2 linked regions of the Stieleria varia genome follow. The protein of the gene in region 1 interacts with the protein of each later gene in a pairwise test. Links are inferred from orthologs where the notes say so. Each region holds a gene or a part of one and is shown on either strand. Other genes may lie near its edges. The genes, in order: leuS and ligA.

What was found.
Region 2: the proteins of leuS (region 1) and ligA interact in binary tests that used the Escherichia coli proteins (3 or more experiments, as listed by UniProt). The link is inferred for Stieleria varia from one-to-one orthologs.

Annotation. Positions count from the first base shown.
Region 1 is NZ_CP151726.1:6,005,708-6,012,982, forward strand. What follows is about bases 1,612-4,977. They hold leuS (leucine--tRNA ligase), read right to left. Parts: upstream 4,644-4,977; coding sequence 1,812-4,643; downstream 1,612-1,811. Other genes in these bases: Pla52nx_RS20340 (sensor histidine kinase), read right to left, coding at 1,612-1,767; pgl (6-phosphogluconolactonase), read right to left, coding at 4,739-4,977. In the rest of the region: Pla52nx_RS20335 (sigma-54-dependent transcriptional regulator), read right to left, coding at 1-367; more of Pla52nx_RS20340, read right to left, coding at 352-1,611; more of pgl, read right to left, coding at 4,978-5,437; Pla52nx_RS20355 (enoyl-CoA hydratase/isomerase family protein), read left to right, coding at 5,562-6,347; Pla52nx_RS20360 (sulfatase-like hydrolase/transferase), read right to left, coding at 6,413-7,275.
Region 2 is NZ_CP151726.1:334,014-340,822, forward strand. What follows is about bases 1-2,900. They hold ligA (NAD-dependent DNA ligase LigA), read left to right. Parts: upstream 1-365; coding sequence 366-2,435; downstream 2,436-2,900. Other genes in these bases: Pla52nx_RS01295 (RNA polymerase sigma factor), read right to left, coding at 1-156; Pla52nx_RS01305 (caspase family protein), read left to right, coding at 2,713-2,900. Also shown: more of Pla52nx_RS01305, read left to right, coding at 2,901-6,318; Pla52nx_RS01310 (PEP-CTERM sorting domain-containing protein), read left to right, coding at 6,386-6,809. UniProt on the Escherichia coli protein: DNA ligase that catalyzes the formation of phosphodiester linkages between 5'-phosphoryl and 3'-hydroxyl groups in double-stranded DNA using NAD as a coenzyme and as the energy source for the reaction.

The sequences.
Region 1 (7,275 bases):
CCATACGGCTCAGGTTGAATGCCTTCTCCAGCAAGCTACGGATTTCATCCAGTTCCAGCGGCTTGAACAGATAGTCATACGCTCCCAACTTGGTGGCTTCGATCGCCGATTGGACCGTCCCATGCCCGGTGATAAAAATGAAGGGAACGCGTGGATCGATTTCACGCAAGCGAGTAAACAGCTCGATGCCGTTGGTGTCTGGCAGACTCAAGTCGAGGACAACGACGTCGGGTTTGGATTGAACAAAGAGAGCCTGCCCCTCAGCACCACTGCTTGCCGTCAAAACCGTCGTCGTATCACTTCCAAAGGCGCGTTCGAACGCCTTCAATATGGACGCTTCATCGTCGATGACTAACAGGCTTTGCATGATTCCTCGCCGGATGATTTGTCACTGTCTGCGGAACTCGACGGCGACGACTGTCCATCGCCGCTGCCTTCGGACGCGATCGGCAGTGTCAGTTGAAACACAGCTCCCTGGGTGGAACCGTTGGCTCCCGTCAAGGTTCCGCGATGTGATTCCGCGATCTGACGACAGATTCCCAAACCGAGACCGACGCCATTGGGTTTGCTGGTGGCAAAGGGAGTAAAAAGCTTTGGCAGCATCGAGTCGCTGATTCCGGTTCCGGTGTCGGCAACGTGGACGCAAACTTCTTGTTCGCTTGCCGAGACCTTGATCTCCAGGTCTCCTCCCTCGGGCATGGCGTCGAGCGAATTGAGGGTCAGATTCAACATCAGTTGCTGGATTTGCGAGGCGTCTCCCCAAATCAGGATCGGATCGCTGGGGCAGTGGAGCCGAAGTGTGACACTCTGCGACTTGCACCGTCCGTCAATCAGTTTAACGGCGTTATGTATGGCGTGCTGAATCGAGAACTTGCTTGTCTCCCCTTTTTCAGGGCGGGCAAAGTCGAGCAAGCTGTTGACGGATCGCTCCATCCGACGAATCTCTTGTTCGACCAATTCCAGATCGTCCGTCGGGAATCCTTCCTCGGCAAATAGGCTGCGGTTGACTTGAATCAGCATCTTGATTGATGTCAACGGATTGCGGATTTCATGTGCGACGCCGGTTGCGAGTTGAGCCAACGTGGTCATCTGCTGAGCACGTAGAGCTTCCGTTTCGCGAGCCATCATCAACCGTTCCTGTTCGGCTTGTTCGGACTGGGTCAAGTCGCGAATGATTGCGATGCGCAATTGCCCCAACTCCGATGGGTACTCACTGATGGAGACTTGGATCGGAAACGACTGGCCACTGGCATCCTGGAACGTTGATCTGAAATCACGAGGCAAGTTCTCCAGGCTTTGCGGAATCCCAGGCATCAAGCGTTTAGTGGAGCTACCAACCACAGCATCCGCGGGGATGCTGAACAATTCCGAGCAGGCTCGATTGCACGACAAAATACGTCCGTTGGAATCAAACGTCAGGATGCCTTCGCTGGCGTTGGCGACGATGGTCTCGCTTCGCAAGTGTTCCTGAACGGCGACGCGTCGCAGCGGGCCGATGATGACCCACCACAGGACGGGTGCGCAAATCAGAGTCAGCATGACCGCATCCAAGAATGCTCTACCCGACTCGCCGAAAAATGACGGCATGATGTAGGGCAGTACAAACATCACCCCGACTTCCGCGACGAAAACCACCAGCAGCACGACCGCCAAAATCCGCGTTGGGGAACGCAGGATCGAGGAGAGGGCCGTCGCTGAGTAGGGCATCGGAAAGTCGCGTATGAGTCGCGGTGTGCTGGTGGTGTGTCGAACGGAAGCGGTGATCAACTAACCTAATCGACGAACGTCAGGCCGGGAAACCATTGGCATCCTTATTTGACCACGAAATTCACCAAGCGACCGGGCACCGCGATTTGTTTTACAATCTGCTTGCCCTCCAGCAGTGACTGGACACGCTGGTCCGCCAAGGCAGCTTCCATCATTGCGTCTTTTCCGGCCTCTGGCGGGACATGGATCTTGGCCTTCACCTTGCCGTTGACCTGCACCGGAACTTCGATCGTCTCCTGGACCAATGCGGCTTCGTCCCATTGCGGCCAAGCCTCCAAGGAGATCGACTCGGTTCCTCCCAAAGCACGCCAAAGCTCCTCCGCCAAGTGTGGTGCGTAGGGCGACAACAGGATCAGGAAAGTTCGCATCGCCGACTTGGGTCGCTGTTCGCAGCGTGTGAAATGGTTGGTGAACTCCATCATCCGAGCGATCGCGGTGTTAAAGCTCATCGCGTCGGTGTCTTCGGTGACCTTCTTGATGGTCAAGTTCAACACGCGATTCTGTTCATCGTCGCAAGGCTCATCGGTCAACGCTGATTGCAGCGTGAACTCATCTTCGCGATCGTCGACGACCATTCGCCAAACGCGATCCAGAAAACTGCGTACTCCCCCGACACCGGCCATCGCCCACGGCTTGGTGGCTTCCAGTGGTCCCATGAACATTTCATACAGTCGCAGCGCGTCGGCACCGTAGTCGCGGACGACCACGTCTGGATTGACAACATTGCCACGACTCTTGGACATCTTGTGCGCGCGGCTCTCGATTTTGATCGACGGGTCTGACTTCAACACGAACCCTTCGCCCTTCTTTTCCACGTCGTCTTCGCTGACTCGTTTGAGCTCCACGATCGATCCATCCGCCGTGACCCGCTCACCCTGTTCGTTCTTTCGCGTTTTCTTGGCCGAGACTGGGTTTCCGCTCTCGTCAAAATATCCGGTGAATTCGACTTCCCCGAGAATCATTCCTTGATTGACCAATCGACCAAAGGGTTCCGGTGTGCTGACGTAGCCACGGTCGTACAGGACTTTATGCCAAAACCGCGAGTACAACAGGTGCAACACGGCGTGTTCGGCTCCACCAACGTACAAGTCGACCGGCATCCACGCTTTTTCTTTCTCCGGGTCCACTAATGCGTCGGAGTTCTTGGGATCGATGTATCGCAAGTAGTACCAGCAGGAGCCGGCCCACTGTGGCATCGTATTGGTTTCGCGGCGGTAACGCTTACCGTCGATGGTGACGTACAACCAGTCATCGTCGGCCTTAGCCAACGGCGGTTCCGGTCGACCGTGCGGTTTGAAATCCTCCAGGTCGGGCAGACGCACGGGCAAATCACTGTCGGGCACGCCACGCATTTGACCGGTCGGATTTCCGTCGGCGTCCAACTCATGCAAGATCGGAAAGGGCTCGCCCCAGAAACGCTGGCGGCTGAACAACCAGTCACGCAGTTTGTAATTGACCGCTTCGCTGCCTTGCCCGCATTCGCTCAACCAACTCGTGATCTCCGTTTTGACTTCGTCGGTCGTCTTGCCGTCGAATCTGCCGCTGTTGATCGCGCGGCCTCGTGCGGCAAAGCACGCTTTGCCCGCCAAGATCGCATCGCGGTTGGGATCATCTGCGTCCGGCTCCACCACGGCGATGACGGGCAAATCAAACTGCACCGCGAATTCAAAGTCGCGTTCGTCGTGCGCCGGGACCGCCATGATGGCTCCCGTGCCGTACCCGGCCAATACGTAATCCGCAACCCAGATCGGGATCGGTGTGCCGTTGACCGGGTTGATCGCGTGCGAGCCGGTGAACACACCCGTTTTGACCTTGTCGCCCTCGGTGCGTTCGCGGTCGCTCTTGAACGATGCTTTTTCGCGATACGCTGCTACCTCCGCTGCTTGTTGCTGGCTGGTCAACGCGTCGACCAGCGGGTGTTCGGGGGAGATCACCATGTAGGTGGCGCCGAACAAGGTGTCCGGCCGGGTCGTGTAGACACGCAACGCGGAGTCGCCGGGTTGTTCGGGAAAGCCCAACTCACTGCGTTGAGCTTTCCAGCGATCAAACTCCGATTCCGGGCCGGTATAAAAGTCGACTTCAGCTCCGGTGCTGCGGCCGATCCAATCCTGCTGCAGTTTCTTGATCCCGGTCGGCCAATCCAAATCATCCAGTCCGCTCAACAGGCGTTCGGCGTAGTGCGTGATCCGCAACATCCACTGTCGCAGCGGGATCCGTTTGACCGGGTATCCGCCACGCTCGCTCTTGCCATCGACGACTTCCTCGTTGGCCAACACCGTGCCCAGCTCTTGACACCAGTTGACCAACGCGTCGTCTTGATAGGCCAAGCGGTGCTGGTTCTTGTACGTTTCGACGGCATCGCTGCCCGCCGCACTGATTTCAGCGGGGATGGGCAATTCATCGATCGGGCGCCCTTTTTGGGATTCGGCGTCGAACCAAGTATCAAAGAGCACCAAAAAGATCTTCTGCGTCCAGCGAAAGTAGTCTTCGTCGGTCGTCGCCAAGACACGGTCCCAGTCATAGCTGAAACCCAGCATCTTCAATTGGCGTGTGAAATTGTCGATGTTCCGTTGCGTCTGAATCCGCGGATGCTCTCCGGTCTTGATCGCATGCTCCTCGGCCGGCAAACCGAACGCGTCAAATCCCATCGGGTGCAGCACGCTTTCGCCTCGCATGCGAGCGAACCGTGAGACGATGTCCGTCGCCGTGTAGCCTTCAGGGTGCCCGACGTGGAGGCCGTCGCCACTGGGATAGGGAAACATGTCCAACACATAGCGTTTCTTGGTACCGGGCATCTCCGGTGTCGCAAAAGTATTGTTCTCGTCCCAGTAGGCTTGCCAACGTGGTTCGATTTCTGCGGGGTTGTAGCGAGGCATCTGAGGGTGTGAATGAAAAGGAAAGGTTGCAAATGAAAGTCAACACAGCGATGGCACGGCATCAACACGATGCATTTATGCGCGTACCGCGGCTCTTATGCGGGAACCGCGTCCGCCGAAACGTACCACTGAGTCGGTTTGATCAATTGAGAGGGATACAAGTGAGGTTGGTGATTCGTTGACAAGACTTGACGCATGGCGGCCTGCTTGGCCGATCCCGTGATCACAAACCAGATGTTCTGTCCGGAATTGATCGCGTCGGCGCACAGCGTGTAACGAAAGGCATCAAATTTCGGAACCCAGTTTTCGACAAACAGCCTGTCGGTGCACTGCAACGCTTGTGTTTCGGGAAACAACGAAGCCGTGTGAGCGTCGTCGCCCATCCCCAACAACACCAAATCCCAAGACGGCAGTTGCCCGGCAAAATGTTCGCGCAGAGTTTGATCGTATTCTAAGGCCGCCGCCGCGGGATCATTCACCTGGACCGGAACCGGATGGACATTTCCAGACGGAACAGGTACGTGATCCAACAAGGCTTGATGGACCATCCGGCAATTGCTGTCCTCGTGGTCATGCGGCACATTTCGTTCATCGCCCCAAAACCAATGGATGCTGGCCCATGGCAAATCCTCGTCCCGAAGTCGCTCATACACGACCTTGGGCGTTGATCCGCCCGAGAGCGAAACGTTGAACGTCCCGTTGGCCTCCACACAGCGGCGAGCCAACGCACAAAAATCGTTGACCAAGGCGGATTGCAGTGTCGGAACGTCGGGAAAGGGCTCAAATGGCGTCATGATTGGGGTTGAATTTTCGTGGGGTCCTGTCCAGATCAGTGCGTCAAGGCGGTACGATACCATGACCGGACAAACTACAAACCTCCCCCTTTTTTTCGCGGCCGCCCACCGTCCGCTCCGAACCATGCAGAACGTACGCGTCAAAGTCCACGAAAACGTCGCCACGGTGGTCTTGGATCGTCCAGAATCGCACAACGCGCTGAACCCGCAACTCGTGGCGGATTTGAAACAAGCGTTCTCGGATGTGCACCAGGAAAAACGTGTGGGTGCGGTCGTGCTGAGCGCCGCCGGGGACCATTTCTGCTCTGGTGTTGATCTCAAGGTTTTTTCAGAAATCTCGCAATTGCCTGGACACGAAGCGATGGCCCAGTGGCACACCATCTGGAAAGAACTGACCGAATTGCTGGAACAGATGCTGCGTTTCCCCAAACCGATCGTCGCAGCGGTCGATGGAAAGGCGATCGGCGCGGGGCTCTCGCTGGTGCTGGCTTGCGACCTATTCGTGATGAGCGACCGCGCGACCTTGAGCTCCAACGCCGTCCAAAGAGGATTGGTCGGCGGCGCGACTGCGGCCCTGATGTCGTTTCGATTCGGCGGAGCGATCGCAGCGCGCATGATGCTCAGCGATGCCGAGATGAGTGCCGCTCAAGCCGATGCGATGGGCTTGACCAGTGAGGTCGTCGACTCATCGCAAGTTTGGGTCGCGGCAAATCGGTGGGCACAGCGATGCGGCCAAGCCCCCCGGGAAGCCCTGCAAGCGACCAAACGTGTGCTCAACGAAAGTGTCGGAGAAGCCTTGTTGACGCAACTCTCGGCCGTCGCCGCCGACAGCGCCGCGGCCTGTACCACCGACGCCGCTAACGAAGGCATCCGTGCATTTGTCGAAGGCCGCTCGGCCAATTGGCCATGACGGCTGTTGTTCACTGAGCATCCCAATCGCAAAGAGTCAACGACCGCAAAGAGTCAACGACACTCTCAGTTCGCCTTGGCTTTCGACTTGCCCTTCGTTTTTGCCGGCGGCTTGCTGCTGATCTTCATGTACTCCTTCATCCGATCGACGTAGCCGCCGTGGCTGTATTGGCACGCCGCCATGGCTTCTTCGTATGGCTGTGTCCCGTTGCCGATCCAGTCGATGATGTTAAAGATCTTGAGCGATGCGTACGAGCTTTCACGCAACATCTCGTTCCAACACGCCTGAGCGGCGTCTTGGTCTCCGCTGCGATACAGAATCCATGCGGCCATCGCGCGGACGTGATCACTCTCGTCGTCAAGTGATTTTCGAATGACCTCCATGTCCAAATCCGCTTTCTGCGGCAACAGAAAGCATCCGACGATCGCCCAGTAGCGAACTCCGGAGTCCGTGTGCTGTAGATCCTGATAAAACTTGGCACGATTCTGCGGATCGATTGCCAACGCGGCGGCTGCGGCTTGCTGGTACGCCTTGACGTCATACAAGCTGGGATCGCGAACGATGTCGTAGATCATCTTGCCGCTTTGTTCTACCCGTTTCAGCATTTCGCTCTCGGGGATCAGCCCAGAGTCAAAGTGTTCGAGTTGCCACGCGTCCAGAGCCTTGCTCAAACGCTCAACTTCTGCGGCATATTTCGGATCGTCGACCAAGTTGTTGACGTTGTCCGGATCGACGGACGTGTCATAAAGTTCTGCGGGTGGTTTGGTGCCGAAGAAGCGTCCCGTGACCGAATCTGTCTTGCCCGCCAAGTAATGCTCTTGCCAAGCCTGCGTCGCGCGCATGTTCCACAGATAGTTGAGGTGTTGTCCCCAAGGGGCATAGGGCATGTAGTTGCGAATGTACAAGAAACGTGTGTCGCGAATCGCGC
Region 2 (6,809 bases), 5.7 Mb from region 1 along the record:
GGCGACATCGGCCACCCGTGAGCGAACCAAACGGCCGTAGCGATCGACAAAGGTCTGCCAAGCGCCGGCGTCTCCGCGCAATAGATCCTCCACCAGCAGTCGATCTGCGGCGTGGGGCGGTGTCGCGACGGTGGAGGTGACGTCGGTTTCAGGCAAAATCCAGTTCAGTTCCCTTGGTCGGTCGAAACAGTCGACAGATCCATCAGTGGCAGCCCGACGGCAATTTCTTACATCAATCTGAAAAGATTTTCCCAGTTTACCCCGGCAGCACTCCTCTGGGGTCTCCCTGAATTGTCAGCGTCGCTCGTCTGGGCAATGATGTTGCCTGCTCCGAACTGCCTCCTCTCCGCAACGGCCAAGCTCCCATGTCCTCACCCTCGAAACGCATCGAAGAACTTCGCCGGGAAATCCGCAGGCTGGATCACCTGTACTACGTCGAGGCAACGCCCGCGGTCAGCGATCTGCAGTACGATCGGATGCTGGAGGAACTGAAGCGTCTGGAGGAGCAGCATCCCGAGTTGCGATCCGAGGACTCGCCCACCCAACGCGTCGGTGATGCGCCGGTCGAACATCTCAATCAAGTCGAGCATCGTGTCCCGATGTTGTCGATCGACAACACGTACAGCCGAGAGGAGCTGGCGGCCTACTTCACGCGGACGGAAAAACTGCTCGAGGGTGAATCGATCGCTTGGGTGATGGAGTACAAGATCGACGGGGTCGCCGCATCGGTCCGCTACGAAAACGGTGTGATGACCCAGGGCGTCACTCGCGGCAACGGCAGCGTCGGCGATGACATCACGCACAACGTACGCACCATCCGCGACCTGCCGCTCAGAACCACCGGCGAGTCCGCCCCCCCGGTCCTGGAGGTGCGTGGCGAAGTCTACATGACCAACGAAGACCTGGCGGATTTGAACGAGCGTCAAGTCGCGGCGGGACAACCGCCCTACAAGAACACTCGCAACGTCACCGCCGGCACCATTCGTTTGCTCGACCCGGCCATCGCCGCTCAACGTAACTTGAGGTTCTTTTGCCACGGCGTGGGCGAAATCGACGGGCTTCAGTCCAGCGACCACATGTCATTCTTAAACGAAGTCGGTGAGCTGGGCATCCCGCCCACACCCAACGTGCAACTGCTGGCAGATTCCAAGGCGGCACTGGACGCAGTGGCAAAGCTTGAGCTGGAAATGCCCGACCTGCCCTTTGAAGTCGACGGGATCGTATTCAAGGTCAATGACTTTGCTCAACGAGAACGACTGGGCATGCGAAGCAAGAGTCCCCGCTGGTTGATCGCCTACAAATTCGAACGCTACGAAGCCACAACGACCCTGGAACACATCAGCGTCCAAGTCGGCAAGACGGGCACGGTCACTCCCGTCGCGCACCTGACTCCCGTCGACATTGCCGAAACGACTGTCTCTCGCGCATCGCTGCACAACGCCGATGAAATTCAGCGTCTGGACGTCCGTGTCGGAGATGTGGTCGTGGTGGAAAAAGCGGGCAAGATCATCCCCAAAGTCGTGCGTGTCGAAAAGCACCTTCGCAAAACCGAACTGGAGCCCTTTCGCTTCCCCACTCATTGTCCCGAATGCGACACGCCGCTGTCGCGTGACGAAGGAGGCGTTTACATCCGTTGCTCCAACCCAAGTTGCCCGGCGCAATTGCGTCAGCGGTTGATCTATTTCGGCAGTCGACCCGGAATGGATGTCGATGGTCTTGGCGAAGAGTTCGTGGACTTGCTGATCCAGCGAGATTTGGTCAGCAACTATGCCGACCTGTATCGCTTAAGCGTCGATCAAGTCGCCCAGTTGGACTGGCTGAAGCAACGCAAGGGCAAGGACGGTGCAATGGTCGACGTGAAGGTCGGCGAAAAGAATGCAGCCAACTTGATCAACGGGATCGAGGCCAGTCGAAAACGCGGCCTCGCACGTGTGCTTTCATCCATTTCCATCCGCCACGTCGGTCCGCGTGTCGCCCGGATCATCACGGGCAAGTACGAGACGCTGGAAAAGCTTCGCGGTGCATCAGTGGAGGACTTGGCCGGCATCCATGAGATCGGCGATGCGATCGCGAAAAGCCTGCATGAGTTTCTGCACAGCGATTACGGGCGAGAAACGCTCGACCAATTGGCCGAGGTCGGAGTCGAACTGTTTGATCCGGAAACACCTCAAGACGCGACCGGTGGTCCCCTGTCGGGCAAGTCCGTGGTCGTTACCGGAACACTGCAGCACTACAAACGCGACGAGATCAAAGCCCTGATCGAAAAACTCGGCGGACGCGCCTCCGGCAGCATCAGTAAGAATACGGACTTCCTCGTCGCCGGAGAAAAAGCAGGCAGCAAACTGGACAAAGCCAACCAGTTGGGCGTCCAAGTTCTCACTGAAACTGAGTTTCAGCAATTGGTCGACGAAAGTACGTCGGACTTGCAAGGTTAATATGTTGCGGGCGAGTCAGGCTAGAAAGCCTGACGTACGGATCGCATAGGGTTGTTTTTTGCGTAACGCAAGATCGAATGAACTTGGAGCCCGAATGCCGCAGGTCTCGGTAATTGTGGTACCGTTGGTGCTCATCCGTTCGGGTCACCCACGTGGGGCGATGGGCACAATAACATATTCTGAAAATCGTCTCGGCGTTCATCACCAACTCAGCCGCTCCTGACTCATGGCTTCATCGCTCACCAAACCGCTCCTCTTCTTCGCACGTGAATGAATCATGTCTGTACCCATCGTCGCCCTAATTGTCGGCATCGATCATTGGCTCAAAGAAGACCTGCACAAACTCAAAGGCGCCGTCAATGACGCCCGGTTGATGCAGCGTGTCCTGCAAGATCGCTTCGGGGCGACCGATGAAAACGTCCGCATGTTGCTCAATGAAGAGGCAACGCGAGAGGGAATCACGAAAGCCTTTCAAGAACACTTGATCGATCGAGCCAAATCTTGGAGGGACGCCAATTCTGGGGAACCGTCACCCGCGTTCGTTTTCTTTTACGCCGGTCACGGTAGCCGAGCGACCGACCCGACGGGGACGCAACCCGATGGCAAAGACGAAACCATCGTTCCCTACGATAGCCGTGTCGGCGAGGTCTTTGACGTCAAGGACTGGGAGATCGGTGGATGGCTCGATCAACTGACTCAGTACACCGACAACGTCACCGTGATCATGGACTGCTGCAACTCCGGCAGCGGGACTCGTGACATCGATGAACCGGGCACGGCACGGGTTTGCGAAGCCGACGAGCGTCCTCAGCCGACCGGCCGACCGATCAGCGACCAGCCCAAAACCGAATCGGTCTCTGTCGACGTGGATAACGACAACGAAATAGACGACGAGCACGCAACGACTCGTGGTTCATCAGATGATCAGCCCGCCACAGGCAGTGGATCAGGTTCGATCGATCGATACGTCGCCTTTGCCGCCTGCCGCAGCTATGAAGCGGCCAAGGAGTACACGGTCAAGAAAGAGGAGAGCAAATTCGAAGACAAACGTCGCTACAAGCAGGGCGCGTTCACTTGGCTGTTGGCCAAAGAGATGATGAAGCTGCCACCGGACGAAAAGATCACCTATCAAGAACTGTTCGAACGGGTTCGATACCAAGTCCATCGCATGTATCGATCTCAGATGCCGCAGTGCGAAGGCGACCGCAATCGGCTGCTCTTCGGCGGCGTCCGCGTCACCCGTGACCCCATGGTGACCGTCATCGAATCGGGCAAGAACGGTATTTGGATCGACGTGGGTGCCGCCCACGGTTATAGCGTGGGTGCAAAGTTCAACGTCTACCCAGAGAACACGCGAACGGTTGACGCAAATACTCTTCCGATCGCGACCATGACGGTGGCGGCGACCCAAGCCGTTCGCAGTCTGTGCACCAGCGACGATGACCGCCAGATTCCGGAACTCTCTCGCGCAGTCATCATCGGATCGCCATCGTCGCTGTCCCCCAGCAACGTGTTCATCGAGGCCGACGATGAATTCGTGCAATCGGAGATCACCGATCGCTTGGCTCAGCAGGACATCGCGGGTTACATCACGATCACTGACGACAAAGACAACTCGGACTTTCGCATCGGTGTGTCCAAAGACGGCGACAACGTCACCCTGCGTGATCGAGCCGGCAAGCTCTTGGTCACGCCGACCAGTGTCGACGAACTGGATCTGTTGGCCGCTGATCTGTCAGGTCTGTGCCGCTATCACAATGTGTTGCAACTGGAGAACCGTTCCACCGAGACCCATTTGCAAGGCAAGGTCACCGTCGAGATCCATGCGATCGACGACGACCCCACTGCGATCGTGCCCAATGCGACCATGGGCGCGGAGGACGACAAGAACAACGGACGTCGCGTGCTGGGCATCAAGCCCATCGAAAAGACCGTCGACGGGATACCCATCGTTCCGATCGATGCCCCCATCGCGATCGGCATCACCAATCACTCCGATGAACCGCTGTACTGTGAAGTCATCAGTTTTGGCTACGACTATGCCATCGTTCCGTTGATCAGTTTGACCAGCGGCGGATCACTCAAGCGTGTCATGCCCGGCGGAACCATCTGGCTGGGGCGAGACGAAAATGGACTGAAACTCAAGTTCCGCTGGCCCAAGGACCCTGACGCCAAGAAATACTTTGTCGAGGGTCGCGAGTTTCTCAAGGTCATCGCGACCAAGGATGAACCCAACTACCTGATGCTGCAACAAAACGGACTCAGAGTTCCCTACCAGAAGGAAGAAGGCACACGAGCCAGCGGCGGTTCTGATCTTGATCAACTGTTCAATCAAGCCATGGCGGGTTCTCGGGCGCTCGGCCTGGAAGCGGAAAAGACGATCAAGCACGACTGGACCACGAGCGACCTGGAGTATTTGATCGTTCGACCGGATGACCAACGCAGTCAATCCATCCCGGCAGGCAAGAGTACGGACCTGGATCAGTTTGACATCACCGTCACAACACCCAAGAGCCTGTCCTGTGAAATCAAAGTCCTGACCGAGCAGGAGACCACACGATCGACGCAAGCGGAATCGATTAGTCGCCCGACCGCAATGGTGTGGAACACCGACACCCTCATGCCGGTCACCGTGACCACCCGCAGCAGCACCGCTCCCGAGGGCGTCGCCATCGAGATCAACGCGGACGCGTCGGACTTGGACTCGCTGTCACCCGATTCGCCGCTGACGTTGGAACTCAACGGAGAGGAAGACACAGAGGGCACACTGATGGCCGTCGCATGGGATGGCCAAACAGCCATCCCCGTTGCGGTTTCGAAAGATAATCGACTGGAGATCTCGTGGTTGCCACATACCGCGGTGCCCGCGGCAGGCTCTGCCGATCAAGATGAGTCCCAGGAAACCACTCGCAGTTTGCTGCGGACGATCAAATTGTATTTGTTCCGGAGTGTCAAAATCCCGTCGCCTGAACTAGGACTCCATCATGTTCGATTCGTCCCGACCGAGCGAGTTGCAACGGAGCCCTTGAGGACTCAAGAACGCACCGAGTCGATCTCCTCAGGGGAGGTTCGCTATCGCCCCGTCACTGCCCAGCAGCCACAGTCGGGGCAACGCGTTGCTGTTCTGGTTCACGGTTTTGCATCTGACAGCAAGACAATCCTGACAGAGCTATCTATTCTGATTGGTCCCCAGTTGTCTCGGTACGATCACGTGTTGGCATTCGATTACGAAAGCTACAACACGCCAATTTCCGAAAACGGAAAGACGCTGGCGGAGCAATTGACCGAAGCGGGGATGAACGCCGATGACGGGATCGAACTCGATGTCTTTGCGACTTCCATGGGTGCCTTGGTCGCCAGATCGATGGTCGAGCAACATGGCGGTGGTGCCTTTGTCGATCGCTGTTTCTTGGCGGGGCCGCCCTCTGCTGGCAGTCCTGCGATCCGCGCCAAGATGGCGGTGCCGCTGTTGGCCGCCACGATTGTCAACTTGGCCTGCCCTGCGATCGTCAACAGCTTTCTCAACGCAGGCATTCGCAAAATCGAGCGAGACGCGGTCGGGCTGAACGACATGTCACCCGGGTCCGATTTCCTCAAGGCACTGCACAAGGCTGGCAAACCGGATTCCACTCGTTACTGCATTCTGGCCGGCAATTTTGACCCGTCGCGGATGGCCAACCCCTGGACTCGGTTGCTGGCGACCACGGCCGACGTGGCTCTGAACCTATTTTTTGCCGACAATCACGACCTGATGGCGAGCACCAGCAGCATCACGACCGTCAACGGCAAGAATATCGAGATCGCGACGGTGCCCTGTCATCATTTTCAGTATTTTCAGACTCCAGAGTGCGGCAGTAAGCTGGAATCCTGGCTCGGAATGTGAGACACTCTGGGCGATTCGATGCCGGTGGCCAGAAGTCTTCGTACCCTTGCCCGTTGTGATCACTGAAATGTTACGCATCCAGATCCCACTCGCTGTCTTGGTTTTGACCTTGGTATCAGCGATCTCCCCGCCGGCGTACGGCGGAATCGTGCTGGACTACAGCAACGACCAAGCCAATGGGGACTTCTTTGGCAACAACCCAACCGCCAAGAATGCGTTGGAAGCCGCCGTGGCGGACATCAACGCTGTCCTGAATCTCAACCTCGGCGCGATCACCAATGACGTGGCCACTGGCACCAGCGGCGGTGGGTCGACGGAACTCAACTTTGATTTCAGGTATTCGTACACCAACCCGTCCACCGGAGCATCGGTAAACATCGCGGATACCACGTTGCCCGCCAACGAGATTCGCATCTTTGTTGGTGCTCGTAACCTGGGAGGGACGACGTTGGGTCAAGGTGGGCCGACGGGTTCGGGTATCAACATCTCGG